Regions from separate parts of the Flintibacter sp. P01028 genome, predicted to be linked through region 1. Evidence: riboswitches for the same ligand, from Rfam matches in the RefSeq annotation. Region 1 holds a riboswitch; the other holds the start of a gene.

The links. Region 1 has a riboswitch for ZMP and ZTP ahead of ACEVJK_RS07430 (IMP cyclohydrolase). Riboswitches for the same ligand answer to the same signal wherever they lie in the genome.
Region 2: another riboswitch for ZMP and ZTP. It lies ahead of ACEVJK_RS01080 (formate--tetrahydrofolate ligase); the one in region 1 lies ahead of ACEVJK_RS07430 (IMP cyclohydrolase).

The regions. Positions count from the first base shown of each region.
Region 1 is NZ_JBHEVC010000003.1:123,707-139,532, forward strand. It holds gene ACEVJK_RS07400 (hypothetical protein) at 1-98, shown strand, start outside; gene purE (5-(carboxyamino)imidazole ribonucleotide mutase) at 367-861, shown strand; gene ACEVJK_RS07410 (phosphoribosylaminoimidazolesuccinocarboxamide synthase) at 895-2,037, shown strand; gene ACEVJK_RS07415 (amidophosphoribosyltransferase) at 2,196-3,620, shown strand; gene purM (phosphoribosylformylglycinamidine cyclo-ligase) at 3,757-4,803, shown strand; gene purN (phosphoribosylglycinamide formyltransferase) at 4,800-5,456, shown strand; ZMP/ZTP riboswitch at 5,491-5,572, shown strand; gene ACEVJK_RS07430 (IMP cyclohydrolase) at 5,619-6,326, shown strand; gene ACEVJK_RS07435 (phosphoribosylaminoimidazolecarboxamide formyltransferase) at 6,354-7,526, shown strand; gene purD (phosphoribosylamine--glycine ligase) at 7,766-9,022, shown strand; gene ACEVJK_RS07445 (HAD family phosphatase) at 9,019-9,684, shown strand; gene ACEVJK_RS07450 (DUF4352 domain-containing protein) at 9,950-10,525, shown strand; gene nifJ (pyruvate:ferredoxin (flavodoxin) oxidoreductase) at 10,598-14,233, opposite strand; gene ACEVJK_RS07460 (YifB family Mg chelatase-like AAA ATPase) at 14,603-15,826, shown strand, end outside.
Region 2 is NZ_JBHEVC010000001.1:201,073-216,898, forward strand. It holds gene ACEVJK_RS01035 (hypothetical protein) at 111-824, shown strand; gene rbr (rubrerythrin) at 873-1,409, opposite strand; gene cysS (cysteine--tRNA ligase) at 1,641-3,086, opposite strand; gene epsC (serine O-acetyltransferase EpsC) at 3,144-3,818, opposite strand; partial or broken gene ACEVJK_RS01055 (helix-turn-helix transcriptional regulator) at 4,275-4,388, shown strand; gene ACEVJK_RS01060 (hypothetical protein) at 4,525-4,704, shown strand; gene ACEVJK_RS01065 (hypothetical protein) at 4,903-5,298, shown strand; gene ACEVJK_RS01070 (hypothetical protein) at 5,301-5,663, shown strand; gene ACEVJK_RS01075 (formate/nitrite transporter family protein) at 5,814-6,635, opposite strand; gene ACEVJK_RS01080 (formate--tetrahydrofolate ligase) at 6,645-8,309, opposite strand; ZMP/ZTP riboswitch at 8,363-8,454, opposite strand; gene ACEVJK_RS01085 (LysR family transcriptional regulator) at 8,544-9,479, opposite strand; gene ACEVJK_RS01090 (DUF4250 domain-containing protein) at 9,781-9,954, opposite strand; gene ACEVJK_RS01095 (histidine triad nucleotide-binding protein) at 9,966-10,304, opposite strand; gene ACEVJK_RS01100 (hypothetical protein) at 10,370-11,410, opposite strand; gene ACEVJK_RS01105 (RNA polymerase sigma factor) at 11,397-11,900, opposite strand; gene ACEVJK_RS01110 (hypothetical protein) at 12,294-12,836, opposite strand; gene alaS (alanine--tRNA ligase) at 12,840-15,524, opposite strand; gene ACEVJK_RS01120 (DUF3887 domain-containing protein) at 15,548-15,826, opposite strand, start outside.

The sequences.
Region 1 (15,826 bases):
TCGTCTCTCAGCGCCGCCAGAGCTACGGCGCGGCGGCGGCCTGGTCCCTCCGAGCCGCTGCGGTATCCCGTATTTTGGACACCGCCGGCCTGCTGTGAGCAGAGGATGCCAACTTTTTTGTCCCGTATTTCGCAATTCCTTGTACAAGCCTACGAAATTCATTCCCTCTCTTGCAAAGCCCGCGTTTTTTCGATAAAATGGAACCCTAATGGATGGAAGGGGGCTTAGTCATGGGCTTTATCCGGGTGTTTTCTCCTAGGTTCGTCACTGGCTACGGCCCCAATCTGCCCAAGGCCGAACACTAACATTCTATCAGGCTATCTGTACCCGCAGATAGCCTGAATCTTTTTTGACAAAGGAGAGGTTTTGATGAAAAAAGTCGCTGTCATCATGGGCTCGGATTCCGACTGGCCGGTGGTGAAGGGAGCCTGTGAGCAGCTCCAGAGCTTTGGCATCCCCTTCGAGGCCCATATCCTCAGCGCCCACCGCACCCCCGCCGCTGCCGCCGACTTTGCCAAAAGCGCCCGTAAAAACGGCTTCGGTGTCCTCATCTGTGCCGCCGGCATGGCGGCCCACCTGGCCGGGGCCTTTGCGGGCAACTCCACCCTGCCGGTCATCGGCATCCCCATGAAGGGGGGCGCTATGGACGGGCTGGACGCCCTGCTCGCCACCGTCCAGATGCCCAGCGGCATTCCTGTGGCCACTGTGGCCATCAACGGGGCTAAGAACGCCGCTGTACTGGCCGCCCAGATTTTGTCTGTCTCCGACGACGAGCTGGCCGCCCGGCTGGACCAGGCGAGGGAGAGCATGGCCGCCCAGATCGCCGAAAAGGAGAAGAAGCTCCAGGCCGAGCTGGGGTAGTAAGAGGCAGCCCGCTCACTGTGGAGGCGCGTCATGAAGAAGTCGATTCCTATCTGCTTGATTGGCGCTGTTCTCGGCGCCCTGTCCGCCCTGATCTCCCATCTGCAGAAGGTCTTTTACTGCTGCATCGCCCTGTGGTCCATCCCCGCGGGCATGGATATTTTCTTCGCCGCCCTCTTTACGGCTGTCTGTGCCGTGGCCATGGCCGCTCTCTATCTCCCCCTTGGGAGGGGACGGTATGGCGGGGTACTGCTCCTGTGGATCCTCTCCACCCCCCTCTGGGGAATGCTGTTCCCCACCCCGAATGAGATCTACCGGGCCGTCTTTCAGACAGAGGCCTCTCTGGGCGGTGGAGGCGGATTCGCCCTCCTCTTTGTTTCGTTGTGCTCCTTTTTTGTCTATATCCCCGTTTTCCTTTTCGCCTGTTCCATTTTTTATCCCAAATACACTCAGCATCCATTTCAATTTCATACATGGAGGAATGTCATCATGGAAAAGAAGCTTGTTTACACTGGTAAGACCAAGGACGTGTTTGCTCTGGACAACGGCAACTACCTGCTGAAGTTCAAGGACGACTGCACCGGCAAGGACGGCGTGTTCGATCCCGGCGAAAACTCTGTGGGCCTGACCATCGATGGCGTGGGCGACGTAAACCTTCGGATGTCCATTTATTTCTTTGAAAAAATCAACGCTGCCGGCATCCCCACCCACTATGTGTCCGCCGACCTGAAGAACACCACCATGGAGGTCAAGCCTGCCAAGGTGTTTGGCCACGGGCTGGAGGTCATCTGCCGCCACAAGGCAGTGGGCTCCTTCCTCCGCCGCTATGGGGAGTACATCGCCGAGGGTGCCGACCTGCCCGCCTATGTGGAAACTACCTTTAAGAATGACGCCCTGGGCGATCCCCTGGTCACCAAGGACGGTCTGGTCGCTCTGGGTGTCATGACCGAGGAGCAGTACGACGCCATCAAGGAGGAGACTCAGAAGATCACCCAGATTGTGGCCGACGACCTGAAGGAGAAGGGCATGGTCCTGTACGACATCAAGTTCGAGTTCGGCTACGACGCGGACGGCAAGGTTATGCTCATCGACGAGGTGGCCTCCGGCAATATGCGGGTCTACAAGGACGGCAAGTACATCGATCCCATGACCCTGTCCAAGCTGTTCTTCGCCTAAATCGTGGACGTCGGTATCATTGGCGGGCAGGACGGCCCCACCGCCATTCTTATCAGCAGCAGCCCCATCGCGTTGCCTTTCATGCTGCTGATCCTTGCGGGACTGGTTGGAGCTGCCTGGTTTTTCCTGCACAAACGCAAAAAGTAAGGAGCAAATAAATGGGTGGTTTTTTTGGGGCCGTTTCCAAGCGGGACGTGACCCTTGATATCTTTTTCGGAGTGGACTACCACTCCCATCTGGGTACCCGCCGGGGCGGTATGTTGATCCATGACCCCCAGGACGGATTCCAGCGCCAGATCCACTCCATCGAGAACACCCCCTTCCGCACCAAGTTCGAGAAGGATCTGTCTGACTTCCACGGTTGCAGCGGCATCGGCTGCATCAGCGATACCGATCCTCAGCCCCTGCTGGTCCGATCCCACTTAGGCCTGTACGCCATCACCACCGTGGGCATCATCAACAATGCCGAGGAGCTAATCCAGCAGTATTTCTCCGACCACGGACATCAGTTTATGGCCATGAGCTCCGGCAAGGTCAACGCTACTGAGCTGACCGCGGCCCTCATCAATCAGAAAGATGATCTGGTGTCCGGTATCCTCCACGCCCAGGACGAAATCAAGGGCTCCATGACCCTGCTCGTCCTCACCGACAAGGGGGAGATCATCGCCGCCCGGGACAAGTTGGGCCGGCTGCCGGTCCTGGTGGGCCAGAACCAGGAGGGCTGTTGTGTGTCCTTCGAGTCCTTCGCCTACCATAAGCTGGGTTATGCCGACGCCTATGAGCTGGGGCCGAGAGAGATCGTGCGTATTACGGCTGACGGGTATGAAACCCTGTCCCCCGCCGGCGAGGAGATGAAGATCTGCGCCTTTTTGTGGACCTACTACGGCTACCCCAACTCCAACTATGAGGGGAAAAATGTGGAGGTCATGCGCTATCAGAATGGCGAGATTATGGCCCGGGATGAGGTTCTCCACGGTCTTCTCCCCAAGGTGGACTATGTGGCCGGTGTGCCCGACTCCGGCGTGCCCCACGCCATCGGCTATGCCAACCGCAGCGGCAAGCCATTTGCCCGCCCCTTTGTCAAGTATACCCCCACCTGGCCCCGTTCCTTTATGCCCACCAACCAGGACGTTCGGAATCAGGTGGCCAAGATGAAGCAGATTCCGGTACCCGAGCTCATTGAGGGCAAGAAACTGCTCTTCGTGGACGACTCCATCGTCCGGGGAACCCAGCTCCGGGAAACGGTGGAATTTCTCTATGAGTCCGGGGCGGAGGAGGTCCATATGCGCTCCGCCTGCCCCCCCATTATGTACAGCTGCAAATACCTCAACTTCTCCCGTGGCAACTCGGACATGGACCTGTTGGCCCGCCGTACGGTCCAGGAGCTGGAGGGGGACGAGGGCCAGCTCCACCTGGAGGAGTACTCTGACGCCCGCACTGAACGAGGCCAGTGCATGCTCAAGGCCATCTGTGAGAAGCTCGGTTTTGACTCTCTCGGCTACCAGTCTCTGGATGGCCTGCTGGAGGCCATCGGTCTGGACCGGGACAAGGTGTGTACTTACTGCTGGAGCGGCAAAGAATAGGCGTCAGCACGCCATCCCAACCGGAATGTGAAGTCAGAATGGCTCCGGTCCTGCCGGGCTGAACTCCACTGTTCCGTCTGGGGCGCACTCCACAATTCCTGACTTTTAAGTTCTAATTTGATCTGGAGGTCTGAAGATGAAAAACTCCCACTCCGCTTCCTATGCCGCCGCCGGCGTAGACGTCACCGCTGGCTATGAGGCTGTTCAGCGCATCAAGCCTATGGTGGAATCCACTTATATTCCCGGTGTCATGGGTACTCTGGGCGGCTTCGGCGGTATGTTTGCCCCCGACATGGCCGGCATGAAAAAACCAGTGCTGGTGTCTGGCACCGACGGCGTGGGCACCAAACTGCGGCTGGCCATGCTGCTGAACAAGCACGACACCATCGGCATCGACTGCGTGGCTATGTGCGTCAACGACATCATCTGCGGCGGCGCCTCTCCCCTGTTTTTTCTGGACTACATCGCCTGTGGCCGGAATGACCCCGCCCGTATTGCCGAAATCGTCGCCGGCATCGCCGAGGGCTGCCGCCAGTCTGAGTGCGCCCTGGTGGGCGGCGAGACCGCTGAACACCCCGGCGTCATGCCCGACGAGGACTATGACCTGGCCGGCTTCTCTGTGGGCATCGTGGACGAGGAAAATATCATTGACGGCAAGCGCCTATCCACCGGCGACGTGCTCATCGGACTTGGCTCCACCGGCGTCCACTCCAACGGGTTCTCTCTGGTCCGCAAGGTGCTGGATGTGGAGCACACTGACCTGACCTCCCCCATGGAGGAGCTGGGCGGCCGGAGCCTGGGCGAGACTTTGTTGGCCCCCACCCGCATCTATGTCAAGGCGGTCAAGGCTCTGCTGAAGGCCGGAGTAGATATTCACGCCATCAGTCATATTACCGGCGGCGGGTTCTACGAGAACGTGCCCCGAATGATGACGGACGGCCTCACCGCCCGCATTGATCTCAAGACCTTCCCCAAGCTGCCCATCTTTGATCTGATCCAGCGGAAGGGAAACATCCCGGAGCGGGATATGTACAACACCTTCAACATGGGCCTGGGCATGATCCTGGCCATCCCCGCTGTTCAGGCGGAGCGGGCTCTCTCCACTCTGACGGATGCGGGCGAGAATGCCTATCAGGTCGGCTCTGTGGTCTCTGGCAGCGACGGTGTGGAGTTAGTCAAATGAAAAATATCGCGGTTTTGGTATCCGGGGGCGGCACCAATCTCCAGGCTCTCATCGACGCCCAGGGGCGGGGTGAGCTGATCAACGGTCGAATCACCGCTGTCATTTCCTCCACCCCCAGCGCCTATGCCCTGGAGCGGGCCAAGGCCGCCGGCATCCCCGGCTATGTGGCGGCCCGAAAGGACTACCCCTCCAGCCAGGCCATGACTGCGGCCCTGGTAGACAAGCTGAAGGGATTGGATATCGACCTGGTGGTATTGGCCGGCTTTATGGTCATTCTGACTGGCGAGATGGTCCGCGCCTTCCCCAACGCCATCCTCAATGTCCATCCCGCCCTCATCCCTTCCTTCGCCGGCCCAGGGTGCTACGGCCTCCATGTCCATGAGAAGGCCCTGGAGTATGGGGTCAAGCTGTCCGGCGCCACTGTCCACTTCGTCAGCGAGGAGTGCGATGGCGGCCCCATCGTCTCTCAAAAGGCGGTGGAGGTCCTCCCCGACGACACGCCGGAGGTACTCCAGCGGCGCATCATGGAGCAGTGCGAGTGGCAGCTGCTCCCCCAAGCCGTGTCCCTGTTCTGTCAGGACCGGCTAAAGGTGGAGGGGCGGACCGTCCGTGTTTTGGAGCATCCAGAACGCGGAACGCGGAACGCAGAATGAATTTGCTTTTCTTACCCTTTTTTGCTACAATGTAACTGTGCGATATGACTGACGGTAAGTGGAAATGACCACGGGGAGTATCGCGTAATACAAGGCCGACCGTCTGGGCGCACCAATTCACAGAACTGGTGCGCCCTTTTTTTACAACAAAGGAGGAATACTGTGAAGACACATGATCTGAAGGAGATCCTTTCCAACCATCCCTATCCTGGCCGCGGCATCGTCCTGGGCCGCACCGCCGACAACAGCAAGGCCGCCATCGCCTATTTCATTATGGGCCGCAGTGAGAACAGCCGCAACCGGGTTTTTGAGGAAACCGAGGACGGCATCCGCACCAAGGCATTTGACGAGAGCAAGATGGTGGACCCCTCTCTCATTATCTACCATCCTGTGAGGGTGGTAAACGGGGCCACCGTAGTCACTAACGGGGACCAGACCGACACCATCCAGCGGTTCCTTCTGGATGGCAAGAGCTATATCGAGGCCCTTCGCACCCGCTGCTTTGAGCCCGATCCCCCCAACTACACCCCCCGCATCTCTGGTGTGGTGGAGGCCGACGGCAGTTATCAGCTATCCATCCTGAAGTCGGCTGACGGTGATCCCAGCTGCAACCACCGCTACTTCTATGAGTACGACGCCCCTGTGGCCGGCACTGGCCACTTCATCCACACCTATCAGGAGAACCTGGACCCTCTGCCCTCCTTCGAGGGCGAGCCCCGGAAGGTGGCCATCGAGGCCCCGGACGCTCAGACCTGGGCGGAAGAGCTCTGGGCCAACCTGAACCACGACAATAAAGTATCCCTGTTCGTCCAGTACATCGACCTGGCCAGCGGCGCCAGGGAGACCGTCATCATCAACAAGCATGGCTGAACACCGCCAGAAAGGAAGTACGCTCACATGAATGAACTGGAACTGAAATACGGCTGCAACCCCAACCAGAAGCCCGCCCGCATCTTTATGGAGCAGGGCGATCTGCCCCTCAAGGTGCTCAATGGCAAGCCGGGCTATATCAACTTTATGGATGCTCTCAACTCCTGGCAGTTGGTGAAGGCTCTGAAGAAAGCCACCGGCCTGCCCGCCGCCGCCTCCTTCAAGCACGTCTCTCCCGCCGGAGCCGCCCTGGGCCTGCCCCTGTCCGATACCGAGCGGCACATCTATTTCGCTCCAGAAGGGGACCTGTCCCCTATCGCCTGCGCCTATATCCGGGCCCGAGGTGCCGACCGGCTGTGCTCCTTCGGGGACTGGGCCGCCCTGTCTGATGTGTGTGACGGAGACACCGCCCGCTTCCTGGCCGCCGAGGTGTCCGACGGCGTCATCGCCCCCGGCTATACTGATGAAGCCCTGGAGATCCTGAAAATGAAACGCAAGGGCAGCTATAATGTGGTTCAGATCGACCCGGAGTACCAGCCCGCCCCTATTGAGCGCCGCAACATTTTCGGTATCACCTTTGAGCAGGGCTATAACGACCTGGATATCAGCGAGGAGATGCTCTCTAACCTGGTCACCGCAAACAAGGAGCTGTCCCAGCAGGCCAAAAACGATATGCTCCTGTCCCTCATCACTTTGAAGTACACCCAGTCCAACTCCGTGTGCTATGTCAAGGATGGCATGACCATCGGTGTAGGTGCCGGCCAGCAGAGCCGCATCCACTGCACCCGTCTGGCGGGCAACAAGGCGGATATCTGGTGGCTGCGTCAGCACCCCAAGGTTTTGGGGCTGCAGTTCGTAGACCACATCCGCCGCCCTGACCGGGATAACGCCATCGACATCTATATCTCCGACGAGCACGACGACGTGCTGGCCGAAGGCGTGTGGCAGAACACCTTCAAAGTGAAGCCCGATGTGTTGACAGAGCAGGAAAAGAAAGATTGGATCGCCCAGATGTCCGGCGTCACCGTGGGCTCCGACGCCTTCTTCCCCTTCGGGGACAACGTGGAGCGGGCCAGGAAGTCCGGTGTTCAGTATATTGCCCAGCCCGGCGGTTCCATCCGGGACGATCAGGTCATCGCCACGGCGGACAAGTACGGCATGGTCATGGCATTTACCGGAATCAGACTGTTCCACCATTAAGCACTTTCAGTGGGGGCTTTGCCCCTCTGGATACGGCGTCGGTTCTTAAGGGAGCCGCCGCCGATACCCCCCTTGCCTTTTCAATGAAAAAGATGCTTTTAACCGCCGCACGGCCAGGGGGCATAGTGTCCTGCGGCAAAATAAATTCGCTTTCGGACAGCATTAATATCCTTTCTGCCTTTGGTAGAAACTCCGCTAAACTGGATGGTCTATGGCCGCCCGTATGAAAGGAGCATATTATGAAAGTTTTAGTCGTCGGCGGAGGCGGGCGTGAGCACGCCATCTGCTGGAAGCTGGCCCAGAGCCCTAGGGTCACGGAGTTATACTGCGCCCCCGGCAACGGTGGCATCGCCCAGGTGGCCAAGTGTGTCCCCATCAAAGCCACCGATGTGGAGGGCATGGTCCAATGGGCCAGGGAGAACGCCATGGACTTTGTCATGGTGGCCCCGGATGACCCCCTGGCCCTGGGTATGGTAGACGCCCTGGAGGCGGCGGGCATCCGCGCCTTTGGCCCCCGTGCCAACGCCGCCATCATCGAGGCCAGCAAGGCCTTTTCCAAAGGGCTGATGAAGAAGTACCACATCCCCACCGCCAAATATGAGACCTTTACCGACTTAGACAACGCCCTGTCCTATATTCGGGCGCAGGGGGCTCCCATCGTAGTCAAGGCCGACGGCCTGGCTCTGGGCAAGGGGGTAGTGGTGGCCGCCACTGTGGAGGAGGCCGAGGCCGCCGTCCGAGACATGATGGAGGGCAGAAAGTTCGGTGACTCCGGCTCCACTGTGGTCATCGAGGAGTGTATGGTAGGCCCTGAGGTGACTGTGCTGGCCTTCTGTGACGGGGAGCACCTGGTCCCCATGCTGTCCAGCCAGGACCACAAACGGGCCTATGACGGAAACCAGGGACCCAACACCGGGGGCATGGGTGCCTTCTGTCCCTCTCCCAAGTACACCCCGGAGATTGCGAAGGAGTGCATGGACAAGATTTTTCTGCCCACTGTGGCTGCTATGAAGGCGGAAGGGCGTCCCTTTAAGGGGGTCATCTACTTCGGCCTAATGCTCACCAAGGACGGCCCCAGAGTGGTAGAGTACAATGCCCGGTTTGGAGACCCGGAGACCCAGCCCATCCTGTCCATGCTGGACAGCGACCTGCTGGACATCTTCGAGGCCTGTGTGGACGGCACCCTGGACCGGTGCGAAATCAAATGGAAGAAGGGCGCCGCCTGCTGTCTGGTGCTGGCCTCCGGAGGCTACCCGGTGAAATACCAGAGCGGTTACCCTATCTCCGGGCTGGATGAGGCGGGCAGGCTGGCCACCGTATTCCACGCCGGCACAAAGATTGGCAAGGACGGCTCGATCCTCACCGCGGGCGGCCGTGTACTGGGGGTCACCACCACCGGGTCCAATCTGGAGGAGGCCATCTCTAGGGCCTATGAGGCGGTCAAGCCCGTCTCCTTCCAGGATATGCACTTCCGCACCGATATCGGGAAGGTATGAACAAGAAAGAATTGGAGGGCGTAGTATTTGACGCCGACGGCACCCTCTTTGACACCGAGCGTCTGGGTTACTGGGCCTGGGAGGAAGCCGGCCGGCAGATGGGTTGCCCTCAGGCGGCAGACTGCTATCCAGAGGTAGTGGGCCGGGGCCGCGGGGATGTGCTGGCCCTTCTGCCCCGGCTCTTGGGGCCCGACTTTCCTCACGAGCCCTTTATGGAGCTCCGCTCCCGGTTAGCCACCGAGCGGATGGAGCGGGAGGGCGTCCCGGTCAAGGAGGGCGCCCGTGAGGTTCTGGAGTTTCTTCAGTCAAGGCAGATGCCCCTGGCGCTGGCAACCTCCACCTATTACGACCGGACCATATACCGGTTGGAGCACTCCGGTCTGGGCCGATACTTCCAGGCCGTTGTGACCGGGGACCAGGTATCCAAGAGCAAGCCGGACCCGGAGATCTATCGGGCGGCCTGCCAGAGGCTGGGCGTCTCTCCGGCCAAGGCGGTTGCTGTTGAGGACTCCCCCAACGGTATCCGCTCCGCCCTCAGTGCGGGGATGACCGCTGTGATGATACCAGACCTGATCCCCTCTTCCCCTGAGTTGGATTCGCTGATCTGGAAAAAATTTGATGATCTGTCCAGCCTACTACACTATTTACAGCGAGAACTGTAAAAAAACACCCTTCTGTCCTGGTCGCTCCAGGGCAGAAGGGGTATGTGTCATAGTTGGAAAGATAAGCAGTATGTTTCTCTCCGGATAGAAATATTTTGAAAAGGTGTACCTTTACAAATTTTTGCTCCACACCTTTCCAGTTCCTAAATATATCACAAGGCACCTGATTGGGCAAGTTTTTTTCAACATTTTTCCATTTCCATCCCCTTTATAAAAGCACACCTTTTTAATTTTAAATCAGAGGATATTGAAAGGACTGTAAAACATGAAAAAACTTATCTCTATCGCGGCGGCACTGGCGCTCTCCCTCACTCTGGCCGCCTGTGGCACAGGCGGCACTCCCTCCACTGGCGGGACCGCTGACAGCAGCGGCAACGTACACGCGGAAGACGGCTATGGCGAGGGACGGATCGCGGACACTGTACACACTTATTTCTTTGATTATACGGTCAACAGCGCCCACATGGCCAAGGAGTACGAGGGATATCTCCCCGCTGAAGGCAATGAGCTTTTGGTGGCTGAGGTGACTGTAAAAAATACCAGCACCTCCAGCATTGAAATGTATGATACTGACTTCCAGGTCCAGTGGAACAGCGATGACGAGAACGCCTTCTGCTATCCCATCACTACTGACCCGGAGACGTTTGAGGAGTTGCCTCCTCTGACTGACGAGCAGCTCCCCGGTACTTACCCTCTGTCGGTGGACGAGGAAGTGACCGGCCTGCTGGTATACGAGGTACCCGCCGGCAACCGGGATTTTTCCATTTCCTATTTGGAGCAGTTTGACGACAACTCTGAGGGCGATACCTTCTTCGTGTTCTTCACAGCGGAAGACCAATAAGTGATATATAAAGAGCCTGTGTCCCGTGGGACACAGGCTCTTTTTGTTGTGGCAAGGATGTGCCGGGGATCTTTATTCCTCGTACATCTTCTGCAGACGGGTCAGCTTCTCGTAGCGCTTCTTGGCGGTCTCCTCGTTCAGGGCGAAGAGCTCCTTGGCGCGGTCGGGGAAGGACCGGGTCAGGCTGGAGTAGCGGGCCTCGTTCATCAGGAACTCCTGATAGCCGCCGGCGGGCGCCTTGCTGTCCAGGGTAAAGGGATTCTTGCCCTCCGCCTTGGCAGCGGGGTTGAAGCGGAACAGGTTCCAGTAGCCGCACTCCACAGCCTTCTTCATCTCAGCCTGGCAGTTGGTCATACCGCCCTTGATAGAGTGCATCTCACAGGGGGCATAGCCGATGATGAGGGAGGGGCCGTGATAGGCCTCGGCCTCGGCAATGGCCTTCAGTGTCTGGTTGGGGTTGGCACCCATGGCCACCTGGGCCACATAAACGTAGCCGTAGGTCATGGCGATCTCAGCCAGGCTCTTCTTGGCCACGGTCTTACCGGCGGCGGCAAACTGGGCCACCTGGCCGATGTTAGAGGCCTTGGACGCCTGTCCGCCGGTGTTGGAGTACACCTCGGTGTCAAAGACGAAGATATTGACATCCTCGCCGGAGGCCAGGACGTGGTCCACGCCGCCGAAGCCGATGTCGTAAGCCCAGCCGTCGCCGCCGAAGATCCAGACGGACTTCTTGGCCAGGTAATCCTTCTCCTGGAGGATTTCCGCCACCAGCTTGCAGGCGTCGCACTGACACAGCTTCTCACCCTTGGCCTGCAGCTCCTTGCCAAACGCCTGGATCTCAGGGTTGGAGTTAGCCAGCAGCTCGTCCACGGTGCACAGGCTGGCCTCCAGAGCGGCCACATAGGCCTTGGCAGCCTCGCCGTTAGCGGTGCCGTCCTCCATGGTATCCAGCCACTTCTGGGCGGCCTCCTTCAGTTCGGGACGGGCCCACTCCACCGCGATCAGAGCCTCGGTCTTAGCGGCCAGCCGGTTGCGGATGGCCTTCTGACCCAGATACATACCCAGGCCATGCTCGGCGTTGTCCTCAAACAGAGAGTTGGCCCAGGCGGGACCCTTGCCCTCAGCAGTAGTGGCATAGGGAGAGGTAGCGGCGGGGCCGCCCCAGATGGAGGAACAGCCGGTGGCGTTGGAGATATACATCCGGTCGCCGAACAGCTGGGTGATCAGGCGGGCATAGGCGGTCTCGGCGCAGCCGGCGCAGGAGCCGGAGAACTCCAGCAGAGGCTTCTTGAACTGGGAGCCCTTAACAGTCAGGTCAGCCACATCCTCCTTGACGGAAACATTGGCCACCATGTAGTTGAAGGCGTCCTGCTGGGGCAGCTCCTCCTCCTGGCCCACCATGGTCAGGGCGCTGGTGGGACAGATGTTGGCGCACACGCCGCAGCCCATACAATCCAGGGGGCTGATGGCGATGGAGAACTTGTACTGACCCTTGCCCTTGCCGGCCTTCACGTCCACGATCTTGGCGGAAGCGGGAGCCTTGGCGGCCTCCTCCTCAGTCAGGGCAAAGGGACGGATAGTGGCGTGGGGGCAGACATAGGAGCACTGGTTACACTGGATACACTTAGAGGAGTCCCAGGTGGGCACGGAGACGGCCACGCCGCGCTTCTCGTAGGCGGCGGCGCCCAGCTCGAAGGTGCCATCCGCATGGGGCACGAAGGCGGAAACAGGCAGGCTGTCGCCATCCATGCGGTCCACGGGGTCCAGAATGCTGTTGACCATGTCCACCAGCTTGGCGGGGCCAGTGTGCTTGCTGACCTTGACCTCGTCCTTGGCGTTCTTCCAGTCGGCGGGCACATCGTACTTCTTGAAAGCGGTGGCGCCCAGGTCGATGGCCTTGTGGTTCATGTCCACGATATCCTGGCCTTTCTTCAGGTAGGACTTGGTGGCGGCATCCTTCATATACTGGATGGCCTCCTCCTGGGGCATGACCTTGGCCAGAGTAAAGAAGGCGGACTGGAGAATGGTATTGGTACGCTTGCCCATGCCGATCTGCTGGGCCAGGTCGATGGCGTTGATGGTATACAGCTGGATATCGTTCTCGGCAATATACCGCTTGGCCTCGGCAGACAGGTGGTGGGCCAGCTCCTCGTCAGACCACTGGCAGTTGATCATAAACACGCCGCCGGGCTTGACGTCACGGACCATGGGGAAGTCCTTGGTCACATAGGAGGGGTTGTGGCAGGCCACAAAGTCGGCCTTATTGATATAGTAGGGGGAGCGGATGGGCTTATCGCCGAAGCGCAGGTGGCTGATGGTCACACCGCCGGTCTTCTTGGAGTCATACTGGAAATAAGCCTGCACGTACTTGTCGGTGTGGTCGCCGATGATCTTGATGGAGTTCTTGTTGGCGCCCACAGTGCCGTCGCCGCCCAGACCCCAGAACTTGCACTCGATGGTGCCTTCCGCGGCGGTGTTGGGCGCCTTGTGCTCCTCCAGGGAGCTGCCGGTCACGTCGTCCACGATGCCCATAGTGAAGTGGTCCTTGGGCTTGTCCTGAGCCAGGTTCTCATACACAGCAAAGACGCTCTTGGGCGGGGTGTCCTTGGAGCCCAAGCCGTAGCGGCCGCCCACGACCACCTTATCGGTGATGCCGGCGCCAGCCAGAGCGGTAATGACATCCAGGTACAGGGGATCGCCCAGGGCTCCGGGCTCCTTGGTGCGGTCCAGAACAGCGATCTTCTTGGCGGTGGCGGGAATGGCGGCGATCAGCTTGTCCGCCTTGAAGGGGCGGTACAGACGGACCTTGATCAGGCCAACCTTCTCACCGTGGGCATTCAGGTAGTCAATGACCTCCTCCGCCACGTCGCAGATGGAGCCCATGGCGATGATGACCCGGTCGGCATCGGGAGCGCCATAGTAGTTGAATAGCTGGTAGTTGGTGCCCAGCTTGGCGTTGATCTTGCCCATGTACTCCTCAACGATCTCAGGAAGAGCGTCATAGTACTTGTTGCACGCCTCGCGGTGCTGGAAGAAGATATCGCCGTTCTCGTGGGAGCCGCGCATGGTGGGATGCTCAGGGTTCAGCGCACGCTTGCGGAAGTCAGCCACGGCGTCCATGTCCACCATCTCAGCCAGGTCGGCATAGTCCCAGATGGCAACCTTCTGGATCTCGTGGGAAGTACGGAAGCCGTCGAAGAAGTTGATAAAGGGGACGCGGCCCTTGATGGCGGACAGGTGGGCCACAGGAGCCAGGTCCATGACCTCCTGCACGTTGCCCTCAGCCAGCATGGCGAAGCCGGTCTGGCGGCAGGCCATAACGTCGGAGTGGTCGCCAAAGATATTCAGGGACTGAGCGGCCACGGTACGGGCGGATACATGGAACACCGCGGGCAGCAGCTCGCCGGCGATCTTGTACATATTGGGGATCATCAGCAGCAGGCCCTGGGAGGCGGTGTAGGTGGTAGTCAGGGCGCCCGCGTTCAGAGAGCCGTGGACAGTACCGGCGGCACCAGCCTCAGACTGCATCTCGATCACCTTGACAGTGGTGCCAAAGATGTTCTTCTGGCCCTGGGCCGCCCACTGATCCACATAGTCGGCCATAGGACTGGACGGGGTAATGGGGTAGATGCCGGCCACTTCGGTGAAGGCGTAGCTGACATATGCCGCAGCATTGTTGCCGTCCATGGTTTTGAATTTTCTTGCCATGAGAGTTCCCTACTTTCTTCATATTTTGGCGGACGGGCGGGGAACGCTCGTCCATGTTCCAGACATTTCTGCCCTAAGCATGCCAATGCCCCCCCTGTAAAACGCCTATGATAGTTATAGGTGTTTTCTTATGGGAGCACATGACAGTGCCGCCCCCCGGCAGTAGGGGAGCGGAGCAGTATTCTTGACCGCTCCTAGTTTATCATTTTTTCCCCCGTTTGTAAATCCAATGGATGAAATTTTTCTTGCTTTTTTCCTCGACATATATAGAAAAAGCTATACCTTCCATTGAAATTTTTGGGAGAAACAAGTAAAATAGAAATCAAGCAACCCATCCGGGCCTTCGGCCCGGCAACAGGAGGTTTTCCCATGGTCTTCACCATCCGTTCCCTGGGGCTCCATGGAGTGTCCGGCTATTCTGTTTCCGCCGAATGTGATCTGTCCAGCGGACTGCCCGCCTTCAATGTGGTGGGCCTCCCCGACGCTGCTGTCAACGAGGCCAGAGACCGGGTAAGGGCGGCCATCAAAAACTGCGGCTTCACCTTCCCGGTGAGCCGCATCACCGTCAATCTGGCGCCCGCCCATGTGAAAAAGTCCGGCACTCTCTACGACCTCCCCATTTTGGTGGGAATCCTGTGCGCCGGCGGCCAACTGAAGCTGCGCGACCGGGACTGCGCCTTTGTGGGGGAGCTCTCCCTTTCAGGGGAGCTGCGGCCCTGCGCTGGGATGCTGCCTATGGCCCTACAGGCCAAGCGTGAGGGCATCCGCGCCCTCTTCGTCCCAGAGGATAACGCTGCCGAGGCCACTCTGGCCGATGGTCCCGCCGTCTACCCTGTACGGGATGTGGCCCAGCTGGTACGCCACCTGTCCGGCGAGGAAGCCATCATCCCCGCGCCCCCGTGGTCCCCCTCCCCGGAATCCGACTGCTGCCCCGACTTCTCCGAGGTGAAGGGGCAGGACCTGGTAAAGCGGGCTCTGGAGATCGCCGCGGCCGGGGGGCACAATGTACTCATGTCCGGCCCACCCGGCTCCGGCAAGTCCATGCTGGCCCGCCGACTGCCCTCTATTCTGCCTGCCATGTCCCGGCAGGAAGCGCTGGAGACCACTGAGATTCACTCGGTAATGGGCCTGACCTCCAGAGAGCGGCCCCTGATCGATATCAGACCCTTCCGCTCCCCTCACCACACCGTATCCCCTATGGGAATGGCGGGGGGCGGCTCCAATCCCCGGCCAGGTGAAATTTCTCTTGCACACAACGGCGTGCTTTTTTTGGACGAGCTGCCCGAGTTCCCCAAGGAGGTGCTGGAGGTGCTGCGCCAGCCCCTGGAGGACGGCCAGGTCCAGATCTCCCGGGCCTCCGGCACAGTCACCTATCCCAGCCGGTTCATGCTGGTATGCGCCATGAACCCCTGCAAATGCGGCTGGTACGGCCACCCCTCCGGCCGATGCCGGTGTACGGAGCACGAGGTAAAAAAGTATCTCTCCCGCCTGTCCGGCCCCCTGCTGGACCGTATCGACCTCTTTGTTCAGGTGGATGCCCTGAATTTTGAGGAGCTGTCCCAGCGGGAGCAGGCAGAGCCATCCTCCGTGATC
Region 2 (15,826 bases), on a different contig from region 1:
TCCCCTGCTGGGGCCAGAGAAAGGATTGTAATTATTCCCGACCTGTGGTAAGATATCTGGGAAAATGACAAAAACCGCGGTTTGTTCCGCGTTTCAGAGAGGTGCTATCCATGGACCATCCCTTTCGAGGTGCTGCCTTCGGCGGCTTTAACCGCCAGGACGTCCTGACCTATTTAGAAAATACCGCCAGGGAAGCCGCTCAACAGCGCGAGGCCCTGGAGCAGCAGTTGGAACAGCAGCGTCAGGCCGCCGAGTCTGCCCTTCGCCAGATTGAGGAACAAAGCCAACAGATCCTCCAGCTCCAGCAGGCCAACCAGCGGCTCCAGGAGGAGAAGGACGCCCTCTCCGGTCAACTGGAGCAGACCAATGTGGCCCTGTCCACCAGCCGTACCGAGCGCAGCCAGTTAAGCGACCGGCTGGCCCAGCTAGAGAACTCACTGGCCCAGGCCCAAACCAGGATCGCCGCCTTGGAACCGGACGCCGAAGCTTACGCCGCCCTGAAGGAGCGGACCGCCGGCGTAGAGCTGGAGGCCCACCGACGGGCCCAGACCGTCCAGGAGCAGGCGGAGGAGCAGGCCCGTCAGCTCCGCCGTCAGATGGAGCGTTGGATGCAGCGAGTGGAGCAGGAATACGATGTTCTTCGTACCCAGGTGGAGTCCACTGTTTCTCATGCTGCCGACCAGCTGGACAAGGCTGGCGCCGCCTTGAAAGAGGTGGGCGTCCTCCTGGAAGCCCAGGATGTGGCCCTGGATTCTCTGGCCCAGGCTTATGCGGACAGCGACCTCACCAAGGTGAAGGCTCCCATGCCCATCCCCGAAAGCTGACTGAAAAAAGCAGGACCGCCGGTGGCGGTCCTGCTTTTTCTGTTTCCATCAATAGTTTTCAGCCTTCAGCTGGAAATAATCCCTGGGATGGGCGCAAACGGGGCATACCTCGGGGGCCTGCTTGCCCACATGGATGTGGCCACAGTTGGAGCACTGCCAAATCATGTCGCCATCGCGGGAGAAGACAATGCCGCCCTCCACGTTGGCCAGCAGCTTCAGGTAGCGTTCCTCGTGCTCCTTCTCGATCTTGGCGACCTCCTCAAACAAGAAAGCGATATGGTCGAAGCCTTCCTCCTTGGCCTCCTTGGCCATGGTGGCGTACATATCGGTCCACTCGTAATTCTCACCCTCGGCGGCAGCCTTTAGGTTCTCCGCGGTAGTTCCAATGCCCTCCAGCAGCTTAAACCAGATCTCGGCGTGCTCCTTCTCGTTGGCGGCGGTCTCTTCAAAGATCTTGGAGATCTGGACATAGCCGTCCTTCTTGGCCTTGGAGGCGAAATAAGTATACTTGTTGCGGGCCTGGGACTCGCCGGCAAACGCGGTCCACAGATTGGCTTCGGTCTTGCTTCCCTTCAGCTCAGGCATGATAATTACCTCACTTTCCTGTATTTGTTAAATGAGAATTATTCTCAATAACTTAGTTTTAATATAGCAAACCGGCGCGAAAATGTCAATGGGAAAAGCAAAAATTTTCCTCAATTTTTTCTCACGCTCCCCTGGAAAAAAGGCGTGGAACCTGTACCATAAAACAGGCAGAAATCGATCAGCCGGGGGCGGCCATTCCTTTGCAGGATGGCCGCCCCCGGCATCTCCCTGTTATACCCGCTTCCAGGACGCGCCTCCGGGCACGTCGGTGACCTCGATGCCCATCGCCTTCAGCTCATCCCGGATGCGGTCGGCTTCGGCAAAATTCTTTGCCTTTTTGGCCTCGCCCCGTGCCAGCACCAGAGCGTCGACGGCCGGCTCCCCTTCGCCGGTGACGGTATAGCCGCCGGCAGACTGGGACTTCTGAGCCGCCTGCTCCTTCCGCACCTTCTCCGCCTTTTCCAGCAACGACAGGGACAAAACCTGGTCAAAGTTGTTCAGGATGGCCAGCTTGGTGGCCCCGTTGGTCTTGGCCTTCAGGGCGTCATACAGGGCGGTGACTCCCATGGATGTGTTCAGGTCATTGCCCACCTGCTGACGGAATTTCATCTGATACTCACCCAAGAGGTCCTCGTCCACCACACCGTCCTTGGGGTCGATGGCCGCGATCTTGGCGATCAGCTTTTGGTAAGCCCCAGCGGCGTTATCCAGATTTTCCCAGGAAAAGACCAGACCCTTGCGGTAATGGGACTGGAGGCAGAAGAACCGATAGGCCAGAGGGTCATAGCCCTTCTCCTCCAGTAAGGACACAGTGAGGAACTCCCCCTTGGACTTGGACATTTTTCCGCTGTTTGTATTTAAATGGTGGACATGGAACCACTGCTTGCACCAGGGGTGACCCAGGTAGCTCTCCGACTGGGCAATCTCGTTGGTGTGGTGGGGGAAGGCATTGTCGATCCCGCCACAGTGCAGGTCCAAATACTCTCCGTTGTGCTTGAGGGAGATACCGGTACATTCGATATGCCATCCGGGATAGCCCACCCCCCAGGGGGAATCCCACTTCAGGGCCTGGTCCTCGAATTTGCTCTTGGTGAACCAGAGGACGAAGTCGTTTTTATTCCGCTTGTTGGAGTCCTCCTCCACGCCCTCCCGGACGCCTACCGCCAGGTCCTCCTCATCGTGGTCGTTGAACACATAATAGCGGTCCAGCTTGGAGGAGTCAAAATAAACGTTTCCTCCAGCCAGGTAGGCGTACCCCTTTTCGATCAGGCCGGACACGATCCGGATATAGTCCTCAATGCAGTTGGTGGCGGGCTCCACCACGTCGGGCCGCTTGATATTCAGCTTTTCACAGTCGTTGAAAAAGGCGTCAGTATAGAACTTGGCAATCTCCATGACTGACTTGTGCTCCCGTTTGGCGCCCTTGAGCATCTTATCCTCGCCGGTGTCAGCGTCAGAGGCCAGATGGCCCACATCGGTGATGTTCATGACCCGATTGACCTCGTACCCATCGTAGCGCAGGAATTTTTCCAGCACATCCTCCATGATATAGGAGCGCAGGTTGCCAATGTGGGCAAAGTGGTATACTGTGGGACCGCAGGTATACATCTCTACATGTCCGGGAGTATGAGTTTGAAATTCCTCTTTGTTATGGGTCGCGGAATTATACAGATACATGGTACCTCTCCTTTTTATCTAGTCTCTTTCTCTTGTCCTCAGAGCGCAGGCGGCCGGTCAGACCGTCTCCCGCTCTCCCTGTTCCCTAATAATCTCGTATCGCTCATCCAGCAGCTTTTCGATAAATTCCAGTCTGGAGGACAGGGCCTCCAGGCGCTCCAGCGTGGGATTTTCCACGCTGGTCTGGTCCACTTCATCCGCGTATCGGGTGGTGCGTCCGGCGATGCGGACGATCTGGGCCGGGATACCCACGGCAGTAGCGTCCTCCGGCACCTCGGACAGGACCACGGCGTTAGCCGCGATCCGGGAGTTGTCGCCCACCTTGATGGGGCCCAGCACCTTGGCCCCGCAGCTGACTAGGACATTATTGCCAATGGTGGGGTGGCGCTTGCCCTGATCCTTACCGGTCCCCCCCAGAGTGACTCCATGGTAGAGCAGGCAGTCGTCCCCCACCTCGGCGGTTTCTCCGATGACGATGCCCATACCATGGTCCATGACCAGACGGCGGCCGATCTTGGCCCCAGGATGGATCTCAATACCGGTCCAGAACCGGCTCCACTGGGAGACTGCCCTGGCCAAAAATTTCAGATTATGACAGTATAACCAATGGGCAAGCCGGTGATACAACAGGGCATGCACCCCTTGATAGAGCAAAAATATCTCCAATTTGGAGTGCGCGGCCGGGTCACGGCGCTGATACGCCTCCAAGGTTTCCATGAGGGATCTGAACATAGGCTCCTCCTTCCTTATTTTGCGGTAATCCTGCCCCTCGCTGGGCAGGACAAAAAGAAAACCTCTTATGCCCATTTTGGCATAAGAGGCGATAACTCGCGGTTCCACTCTCATTTCTCACTTGACCGGCCGCTATCGGGGCCGAACCGGAGGCCATTACGCCCCGCGCTCCCGGACGCACTTCACGTCTGCCGCTGTGGGCCCCCTTTCAGCCGGTGAAGGGCCCTCTCTGTCCGTTGGCCGGGACGCTACTCTTTCCGTTCCTTGCGCTTGTTACAAATCATTATATTAGCATCCTTCCTGGGAGGTGTCAAGTATAGCCCCGCCTTTTTCTCTGTTTTTCCCCCTCCAGCCGCCTGTCAACTTCAAGTTGACAAATTTCCAGCTTATTTTTCTTGTCATATCGTGGGATTTGGGGTATCTTGGATGCAGAATCAGAAAGGTGGGAGGACCATGATGGAACTGTATGAACGGATCGCCCTGGCCCGGAAGCAGGCCGGATTATCCCAGGAGCAGTTGGGAGAAAAGCTAGGCGTCTCCCGGCAGGCGGTAAGCAAATGGGAGAGCGGAAATCCCCAAACAAAAAGATATTAAGGAACAGCCCGTGTTTACCTGCTTGTAGAATGCTGTTGTATAAGAAATGACACTTGAAATATTGTATTTTTTTCTACATCTAATAAATTAGAATTTGCAAAGGAGACCAGTTATGAAAAAAATCACTAATAAATATAATGGAATGATGTATGGGATGTGTATTGGTGTAGGTGTAGGAACGGCATTAGGCGTGGTATTTAATCACACTATATTAGGATTAGCTATAGGGCTTGGAGCAGGTATGTTTATCGGGAGTTTTTATACTAATAAACATGATGACGATGTAGAGTAGTAAGTGTAAATAAAATTGCAGTTTGTAGATACCAAAATATCGTATTCAGACGGAGCGATCCAGACACGGCGGTGGGAAAATCTCTTAGATTTTTCCGCCGTTTTTAGTGGCTGGTTCACTTCGGCAGTTGAGCGAGCTTGCGAGCGAACAGTAAGCCCCCGTTATCTAACAAGGGGGGCACAAAAAACAAGAGATAAAATGGTCCGGGACCGTTTAGCTCAGTTTTATCGGGAGGTGCTGCAAGATGAGACCTATTCCGCTGTCCTACCGGACGCCATCCTGCGAGAGGCGGAGGCGGGCGTTCTTTCCTCCCACTCTGTCGAGAATATGCTCCTGTTCCCGCCGGTCATATTGATTACAAACGCCAGTTATACCACGGTCCAGCGGGCCCTGAAGCTGCTGGACCACTTTGCGGACCTCCGCTCCTATCCCTCCGACGCGGGCAGCGACCTGGAGCAGTTGAGCAAGAGATCCCCTGTGGATGACCTTTCCAGCCGTGAGGAGCCCCGCCGGGAGCCCCTGTCTTTCGGTGCCGCAGTGGGTGCCGTTATCTTAGGCTTAATAGTAACCGTGCTGCTCCTCAGCTTCCTCTGACCTTGGATATTCGGACATTTGACCTGCGGGTGTGCGGCGGGGTCCTGGTATTTTATATCGTCAACCGCTGCCTTCTTATTCCTAACTCAGACGGACACTTAGGATGGTTCCTGTCCTGCTATGCCAACGACCTGTTTGCCGGGGGAGCCATATGCGCCTGGGCTGACTACCTTTTGCGCTGGGGCAGGCTAGCCCCCCTTCGCTCGGTAAAGCACGCGGTCCCCCTGCTTTTGGCCTGCGGGCTGGTGTGGGAGGTTCTCGCCCCACTTTGGAAAGCGGGGGCAGTCTTCGACCCCTGGGACTTCGTCGCCTATCAGGCGGGCGGACTGCTCTACTTAACCGCCAGAGAACGGGCCTGTCGATAGCGGTCCTCCGGGCTTATTCTGAAGAAAGGGTCGTCTAAAGCACCTGTGAAAGTTCAAAAAACCGGCTGACCACGCCCGGTCGAAAAAACGGCTGTGGGAGATGTGATCAAAAGACCATCTCCCACAGCCGTTTTCTATGCCAATAGGCCGTCAGCTTTTCGGGCGGTAGCAATACCACAGCAGGCCGCCCAGCCCCGCGCCGCCCAGGACGTTCCCAATCGTGACGGGGAGCAGGTTTCCCAGCAGGAATCCCCCCACTGTCAATGCAGACAAGTCCAGCCCCGCCTCCGCCGCCAGTTGGGCATAGGCCGGGACCATCTTGGCCATAAGGCCAGCGGCAATATAGTACATATTGGCAACGCAGTGCTCAAAGCCGCACAGGACAAAGTAACATACCGGAAGAAATGCCCCCATCAGGCGGCTGGCTGTGTCCCTGCCCGACATGGCCATGACCACGCCCAGGCAGACCAGAAGGTTGCAGAAGAAGCCCAGCACCACCCCATTCTGGAAGGGGATGGCACACTTGGCGGCCGCCATTCTCATTGTGAACAGGGCCAGCTGCCCGCCGGAGTAGTCGAACTGACCGAACCAAGCGCAGCCCGCCGCCACCAGCAGGGCTCCGGCAAAATTAGACAGGTAGACGATGCTCCAATTCCGCAACATCCCCCGCCAGGAGCAGCGCCCATCCAGCAGAGAAATGGTGATCAGGCAGTTGCCGGTAAAGAGCTCCGCCCCGGTGGCTATCACCATTCCCAGCCCGAAGGGGAACAGCAGGCCACACACCGTCCGGGCGGTCCAGGTGCCCTGGATGCCATAGGAGGCCGTGTTAGTGGCGGCGCTGCCCATGGCGATCAAGGCCCCAGCCAGGATGCCCAGCAGAATCAGGACAGAGGCTGGCTTTCCGGCCTTCTCCGCCCCAGCGGCGGCGTAGAGCGCCGTCACCTGGGCGGGGGAATTGAAATGGTTATCCATGTGCCCCCCTCAGAACAGGCCGGAGATTACTCCGTTCTCATCCACGTCGATCTTTTCCGCGGAGGGTACCTTGGGCAGGCCGGGCATAGTCATAATATCCCCAGTCTGGACCACCACAAAGCCGGCGCCCGCAGACACCTTCACCTTGGACACCGTAATGGTAAAGCCCTCGGGGCGGCCCAGCCTGGTCTGGTCATCGGTGAGGGAATACTGGGTCTTGGCCATGCACACGGGCAGGCCGCCCATGCCCATCCTCTCCAGCCGCTCCAGCTCCTTGGATGCGGCAGCGGAATAGCTCACGCCCACGCCCCCATATATCTTTTTCACCACAGCCTCGATCTTGCTCTTTAAAGGCTGATCTAACTCATAGGCGTAGGTAAACTTCTTGGGCTGCTCACACAGGCGGAGCACCTCCTGGGCCAGTTGGATACCGCCCTCGCCCCCTCTGCCCCACACTTCGGACAAGGCCACGTTGACCCCCAGTTCTTTACACTTGGAGCGGATCAGGTCCAGTTCTCTGTCGGTGTCGTTGACAAAGCGGTTGATGGCCACCACACAGGGCAAACCGAAGACCTGGGTGATATTCTCCACATGCTTGAGCAGGTTGGGCAGGCCCCGCTCCAACGCCTCCAGGTTTTCCTCTCCCAACTGGGCCTTGGGCACACCGCCGTTGTACTTCAGCGCCTTAACCGTGGCCACGATGACCACCGCGTCCGGGGTCAGTCCGGCGGCCCGGCATTTGATGTCCAGAAACTTCTCCGCACCCAGGTCAGCTCCGAAGCCCGCCTCGGTGACCACATAGTCGGCCAGCTTCAGGGCGGTGTCAGTGGCGGAGACGGAGTTGCAGCCGTGGGCGATGTTGGCAAAGGGGCCGCCGTGGACAAAGGCGGGAGTGTTCTCCAGCGTCTGGACCAGATTGGGCTTGATGGCGTCCTTCAGCAGGGCGGCCATGGCTCCCTGGGCCTTCAGGTCGGCGGCGGTCACCGGCCGGTCGTCATAGGTGTAGCCCACGATGATACGAGCCAGCCGCTCCTTCAAATCCTTCAGGCCGGTAGCCAGACACAGGACCGCCATGATCTCGCTGGCCACCGTGATATCAAAGCCGTCCTCTCGCGGGACGCCCTGCATCCGGCCGCCCAGACCGTCCACGATATTTCGCAACTGCCGGTCGTTCATATCCACACAGCGGCGCCAGGTGATCTTCTTCACGTCGATGCCCAGCTCGTTACCCTGCTGGATATGGTTGTCCAACATGGCGGCCAGAAGGTTATTGGCCGCTCCGATGGCGTGGAAGTCGCCGGTGAAGTGGAGGTTGATATCCTCCATAGGCACCACCTGGGCGTAACCACCACCGGCGGCGCCGCCCTTGACGCCGAACACAGGGCCAAGGGAGGGCTCCCGCAGGGCCAGGATTACGTTCTTGTCCAGCTTTTTCAGCGCGTCAGCCAGCCCAACGGAGGTGGTGGTCTTGCCCTCTCCGGCGGGGGTCGGATTGATAGCGGTGACCAGGATCAGCTTGCCCTTCCGGGCCTTGTCCCGCAGGGGGGTGATGTCGATTTTAGCCTTATAGCGCCCATAGTATTCCAGCAGTTCCTCGCTGACCCCCGCCTTGTGGGCCACCTGGCCAATTGGAAGCATCTCCGCGGCCTGGGCGATCTCGATGTCAGTCTTCATCTTCCATAACTCCTTCCTGTTGCGCCCGCAAAAATAAAAGGGCGCACTAAGCAATAGTGCGCCCAGACGGTCGGCAATATGGCGTTTCACACGCCGGGCCCTGTTCCACGTGGTCACTCCACTTCCGTCAGTCGCAGGGCTTGGATTCAGTTTAGCATAGGCCTCCTCCCTCGTCAAGGGGGGCGGTGTGGTTTCTCTCCGTCCCTTTTGCTGAAAATCAGGCCCGATATTTGTTCAAAGGTTGGCGGGACGGTCAAAGCGGCTGTAATACTCCTTGATCAGGTCGATAAACGTTCTGGCCGCCGGTGACAGGAATCCATTTTTCTTGTAGACCACCGCCATGGGGCAGGTCAGTGGCGGCTCTCCGATGGTAAAGCAGGCCAGCCGGTCCAGATATGGGGTGCGAGAGATGCCGCTCTCCTGTAAAAAGGCGAAGCCCATGTTTTCCGCCACCAGATTGATGGCTGTGGTATTGTTGGTGGTCACCAAAATATTCTGGGGCTCCACGTTATGGACGGAGAAGGTATTGTGGAGCAGCTTGGACAGCCGCCAGTCCGGGGGCAGCATCACGATACGCTCCCGCTCCAGCTGCCGCAGGTCGGGGAAGGGTATGGGGTCGTCGTAGGTACTGGTGAGCCCTCGGACCAGGGGGTGGTCCCGGTGGGCCAAAAGGAAAATATGCTCCCGCATGACCAGTTCATAGGTCAGCTCCGTCAGATCCCCAGGGATGTGCATGATGCAGAAGTCCGTGACACTGCCCGCTGCCAGATCCCCCAGTTCGGGCACCGGCGCCTCATGGAGAACCACCTGCACGTCGGAGTATTGCTTGGTGAACAGGGGCAGCACATCGGGCAGTAGGGTGGAACCACGCCAAGGGGATACGCCGATGTGGAGGACAGGCCGCTTCTCGTTCTGCAGATCCCGCAGGTCGCTGACCAGCTGCCGGTCCAAATAACTCTGGCGCTCCAGATAGGCATGGAACACCTCCCCTGCCGGCGTCAGCTTTAGGGGCGAGTGGGAACGGTCCAGCAACACGGCCCCCAGATTGGACTCCAGCTTGGCCAGATACTGGCTGAGATAGGGTTGGGAGAGATAGAGCCGCTCCGCCGCTTTGGAGATGCTCCGCTCCTTGACGATGGCCATAAAATATTCCGGATTCTTGACGAACATAAACAGCACACCCCATAACTAAAAAGCTATGAGGATTATATCACAGTTCCCCCAGTATGGAAAGGGGTATCTTCCTTTTTCTGATACAGAAAGAAAAACCGGAGCCGTGGAATGATCCACGGCCCCGGTCTGCCCGGCGGTATTGCCTGCCCCGCCCAAGCGTCTGGTGGTCAGAGCGCGCCCTCAGTCAGGAAAAGTGAAAGTAGGGAGGTGTAAGGAGGATGAGAGTTAGCTCTCTCTAACCACGTATAGGTTAGCACATCCTAACTCTCTTGTCAACCCTTTTTTCCGACCTCCTCTATCAAAGGAATTGGTTGCGCTCTCTATGGTAGGTGTAGCCTATGGCAGCCAGCTTATCCTCCACCCCGCTCTGCTCTACATCCAGCTGCGCGCACAGCTCCTCCAGGGTGCAGCCGTCATCCCTAAGCCGGGTATTCAGGAAGCTGAGGAGGATGGCGGGATCATTCGGTACCATCCCCTTCTTCCTCAGCCTGGAGGCCAGGTCATATCCCGGCCAGACAGAACATGGAAATGGAGATGGGGGACAGACTGGCCCGCCTGCTCCCCAATATTGGACACCACACGGTAGCTGTCCAGGCCCAGCTCCTTGGTCACTTTGGAGATGACTGCGAAAATATGGGCCACTACGGCGGCGTTGTCCTCTGTCACCTCGGCCACAGATCCGATATGGGCCTTGGGGATAACCAAAAAGTGGGTGGGCGCCTGGGGATCGATGTCATGGAAGGCAAAGCATACCTCGTCCTCGTAGACTTTGTTGGACGGGATCTGCCCCTCCGCAATCTTACAAAACAGACAGTCAGACATTGGGAAACCTCCTTTGTTTGTTAGTAAGACCATTGTACCCCCTTTTGCCAGAATTGCCAAGGTTTTTATTCCTCCACCGGGAGCAGCCCTCCCAGAGAGAAGGTCTGGCCTAAGATGGTAAGGGATGTCACCTCATCCGGGTCCACAATTTGATTCAGTTGGAACACAAATTCTCCCATCCCGGTATCTGGATTATAGCTCTGGCTCACTGTGCGGCCTACAGATGCGGTTTGGCCGTCCAACAGATTCAGAACGGTAGTACTTTCTATTTCGGAAAACGCCGCTGGCCCCCACATACGGAAATCGTTTTCCTCTCCTTGAATCATAAAGGCAACACTGATGGGCGAAACATACAGCGACTGCAGGACCATATTGTCTTCTCCCACCTGAATGGGAAGCCCGGCCTCATATTGTCGTCCGCTGTCCTGGTCAGGCAGTTTCACACAAAAGTCATGCCGCTCCTGAGAAAAGTCAGCCAAGTTCTCAAAGGTGGTCTTTTCAACCAGGCGCAACGGAGTAATCGTAAATTCCCCACCCAGAAATGTCTGAGCATCTGCCTGAAGATAGGTGGTCGGTCCCCGATACCACAAAATCGAGATGTGATGGTCACCCGGATCATCATCTGGTAAAACAATGGAGCCGGACACCCAGCCGCCCACGCCATTCTCTTCCGACTCAGGCTCAATATCGGAAGTTGCCAGAACAGAATAGTCCTCTCCCCACAAGGCAGTCTCCTCTGGGGCGATCACGTCCAGCAGGACCGCCAAGGTATACCGGTCCACCAGCATTTGTTCCACTTCAACCGTCCATCCATTTTCATAGGTGTGTCTTTGATCGACCTGCACCACACCGTCTTTGATCAGCCTTGTCTCCTGCTCCCCTGCCCCAAACAGCGCCGCAAATTTCTGATCCAACCCCGTAGCCACTGTAAAGGCACAGGCCAGCAGGAGCACGGCGGCGGCCGCCAGTACAGCGGGCATCTTCTTCATTCGACTCACAGGTTTGACCTCCTTCTGCCCTGTCAGGAGGCGGTCCAGCATAACCCGTTCCTGCTCTTGAGTGGGTTTTATCTGGTCAAACACCCGCTTGAGCTTATCCTCGTCCATACTCTTCCACCTCCAACATTTCTTTCAGTTTCCATCTCGCCTGAACCAGCCAGGTACGAATGGTGGATGGGTTCTTCCCCAAGATCTCCGCTGTTTCCAGCGCGGTGTAACCCTGGTAGTAGTGGAGATACAGCACCATCCGGTATTTCTCCGGTAGGGTAAGGATCAGATCCCACAGCTCCCCGTCCGACGGCTGCTCCCAGGTCAGGTTCTGAAGTATCTCTTCTCCCGCCCTCTTTGTCCTCCACCAGTGCTTGAGCTGGTTTTTGCACTCGTTCCGGGCGGTAACGATAAGCCAGGCCTTTTCATGCTCCGGATCACGGAAGAGGCCCTCATGCTCCATCGCTTTTCGAAAGACCGTCTGGGTGGCGTCCTCTGCGTCGGGTACATTTTTCATCAGCATCAGACAGATCTGATAGACCATGGTCACATATCGGCGGTAGAGGGCGGCCATCTTCTCCCCGCTCTGGCTATGTTCCAAACAGGACACCTCCCTTTTTGTCTCTCTGCTTATCACACAATCTGGCTGGGGAAAATGTTGAGATTCTCCCAAAAAATTTTAAGGGACGGCCCAAGGGCCGTCCCTTTTGAAGATGGGGTCCGTTTACCGTTTTTGCTTCAAGTACACAGGGCCTCCCCGTCCCAGCCGCGGTTTTCATCTGTTCCAGTCAGAGCCGGGGCGCCGCCTTTTCCAGCCTACTAAAAAAACAGTCAAAATTAGATTTAAATCAAAGTGAAAGATAAAAGAGCCGTGCGGCAACGGTCCAGTTAACCGTGCCGCACGGTATCTGTTAGCATAAAAAGTCAAAATCAGGAAGGCAGATAGAACTTCGATGCTGGAAGATCTTGTCCCTGCAAAGCCCGTTTCCTTATCCCTGTCCTGTCACTCTGGATACTCCAGTCCCAGCACATCATAGTATTCGTTGGAAAATTTCATAATCGTGGGATCAAAGGCGGCCTGAAGGGCCTTGACCTGCTGATACGGAGCAGCGGGAGCCAGGTCAAAGGCCCTTGCTATCCTCTCCAGGGCTGTCTGTTTCCCAGCAAAAAATGTCTCACACCCAGGCCAGACAGCCCTCTTGTCCTCCTCCAACAGTTCCCGGAACCGTTCTTCCGTCAGCCACCAGATCTGGGAGAGGGGGTTGGCATCCCGGCAGTAGAGGACAAAGGACAAAAATTCCCGAAAATCTGTCGCTACTGGCAGGACATAGGTCCCCGGCTCCCCCATAGCGGGGTCCACGCAAAACACCCGCTCATCCCCGGGCAGAAGGACAAAATGGATACCGTCGCAGCCCAGCCTCCCTACCGGCTCGGCATTCATCGGAGTACAGAAATAAGGCTCCAAGGAAAGTCCAGGCTCCATCAAGCCAATACTTTCAAAGTCAATATCCAGAGCGCAAAAGCGCTTGAGATCCTCGCGGGTCATGGCTCACAGCCCCAGCTTCATGGATACCACGTTATCCACCATAGCGAGGGCGTTGTCCACCATCAGCGGGTCTTTGCCGCCGCCCATTGCGGAGTCAGGCTTGCCGCCGCCGGAGCCGCCGGCGATGGCGGACACCTGCTTGACGATCTCTCCGGCCTTGACTCCCTTCTGGACGGCCTCCTTGCCACAGGCGGCCAAGAAGGTAATCTTCTCCCCATTGATGGCGGCCAGGACGGCCACAACGTTGGGCTCCTTGTCCTTCAAAAAGTCCCCCATTTTGCGCAGACGGTCGGCGTCCGCGTCCGGCACCGTGGCGGTAAGCACCTTCAGGCCCCCTACCTCATGGGCAGCGAAAAGGAATCGCTCGGCCTCGCTGACCGCTTCACGGGCCTTGAACTTCTCCACTGCCTGGTGGAGCTGGCGGATCTCGCCCATGGCAGCCTCCGCCTTCTCCCGCAACTCACCGGGTTTAGCCTTCAGGGCTGCAGCAGCCTGGAAGAGCAGCTCCTGATTGCGGTTCATTACCTCTAAAGAAGCCATACCGGTAGTAGCCTCGATGCGGCGGACGCCGGAGGCCACAGAGAACTCGCTGGAGATGTGGAACACCCCCACCTTGGCGGTGTTATCCAGGTGAGTACCGCCGCAGAACTCCACGGAGTAGCCTTGACCCATGTCCACGACTCGGACCACGTCACCATATTTCTCTCCAAAGAGGGCGATAGCCCCCTTCTGCTTGGCCTGTTCAATGGGCAGCTCTTCGGTCACAATGTCATAGCCGGCCAGCACAGCCTCATTCACCATGGCGCTGACCTTGGCCAACTCCTCTGCCGTCATGGCGGAGAAGTGGGTGAAGTCAAAACGCAGCCGGTCGGCCTCCACTAGAGAGCCTGCCTGGTGGACGTGATCGCCCAGAACAGCGCGCAGGGCCTTATCCAGCAAGTGGGTGGCGGAGTGGGCCCGCATGACGGCCCGACGGCGGTCCAGATCGATCTGGGCCCGAACCGTGTCGCCCACCTTCAGGGTTCCCTCCATCAGCCGGCCATAGTGCATATACTTGCCGCCCTTGTTCTTCTGCACGTCATGGACCTCAAACAACATCCCACGCCCGCTCTCACAGGCGATCACTCCATGGTCGGCCACCTGGCCGCCCATCTCGGCGTAGAAGGGCGTTTTGTCCAGCACCACAATGGCCTCGCCGCCGCCGATGATCTCATCCCGCTGCTGGCCCTCGGCCACAATGGCCACCACCTTGGCATCCAGCACGGTATCACACCCGTAGCCCACAAACTGGGTCTCTGGCACATCCTTACCAAATTCCACGCCGGCCCAGCCCAAATCGCCCAGAGCCTCCCGGGCCTTCCGGGCCCGCTGGCGCTGCTCCTCCATGAGCTGGTGGAAGGCGTCCTGGTCCAAGGTCATGCCCTGCTCCTCCACCATCTCCAGCGTCAGGTCGATAGGGAAGCCGTAGGTATCATATAACTTGAAAGCGTCGGCGCCGGAAAAGGTCTTTTCCCGCTTCTCCTGGTGCCCCTTGAGCATCTCGTTAAAAATCTTCAGGCCGCCGTCGATGGTCTTGGCGAAGTTCTCCTCCTCCACCCGGATGACCTTTGTGATATAGTCCTGCCGCTCCCGCAGTTCGGGGTAATGGCCCTCGTTCTCGTGGATGACGGTGTCGCACACCTTGTAAAGGAAGGGCTCGTTGACGCCCAGCAGCTTGCCGTGGCGGGCAGCCCGGCGGAGCAGGCGGCGCAGGACATAGCCCCGACCCTCGTTGGAGGGAAGCACGCCGTCACAGATCATGAAGGTAGCGGAGCGGATGTGGTCGGTGATGACCCGCAGGGAGACATCCTTGGCAGGGGTCTCGCCATAGTGGGCGCCGGTGATTTCGGATACCTTGTGGGTGATGTTCATGACGGTGTCCACATCGAAGAGGGAGGGCACTTTCTGGCAGACGCAGGCCAGCCGCTCCAGGCCCATGCCGGTATCGATGTTTTTTTGCTTCAGCTCAGTATAGTGACCCTCACCGTCGTTGTCAAACTGGGAAAAGACGATATTCCAAACCTCAATATAGCGGTCACAGTCACAGCCCACAGTGCAGCCGGGCTTGCCACAGCCCCACTCTGGGCCCCGATCGTAGTAGATCTCCGAGCAGGGACCACAGGGGCCGGAGCCATGCTCCCAGAAGTTGTCCGCTTTGCCGAATTTGAAGATGCGGTCGGCGGGAATGCCGATCTCTTCGTTCCAGATACGGAATGCCTCATCATCGGCGGGGGTGGTCTCGTTCCCCTCAAAGACAGAGGGGTACAGCCGATCCGGATCCAGGCCCACCCACTCCGGGCTGGTCAAAAACTCCCAGCCCCAGTGGATGGCGTCCTTTTTGAAGTAGTCCCCAAAGGAGAAATTGCCCAGCATCTCAAAGTAGGTGCCGTGGCGGGCAGTTTTGCCGATGTTCTCAATGTCTCCGGTGCGGATGCACTTCTGGCAGGTGCAGACACGATGGCGAGGGGGCTCCTGCTCCCCAGTGAACCAGGGCTTCATGGGGGCCATGCCGCTGTTAATCAGCAGCAGGGACGCGTCATTCTGAGGGATCAGGGAAAAGCTGGGCAGACGCAGATGGCCCTTGCTCTCAAAAAAGGACAGGAACATCTCGCGCAGCTCGTTCAGTCCGAAAGGCTTTGGATCATGCATAGGAATTACCTCCGTATATCATCTTATTTCTTTTTCACTTCCGCATATATGCCGATCAAGTTCAGATTGGTGTCAAAGGAGAGCTGATAGGCGATGTTTTTCTCCTCATGCTCACAGTAGATCACCGCCACCGCATAGTCCTCTCCATAGTCTTTGTTCTTTCCGCCCACCGCCATCCGCTTTATGGTTTCCACATAGGGTCCGGCTTCCGAAACCTTGTCCATCTCGGACTGGATTGTATCCGCGGTGACGCCCAGCTCCTCGGCTATGTCCGGCCGGAAGGCGTCAACCACTCCTTGATA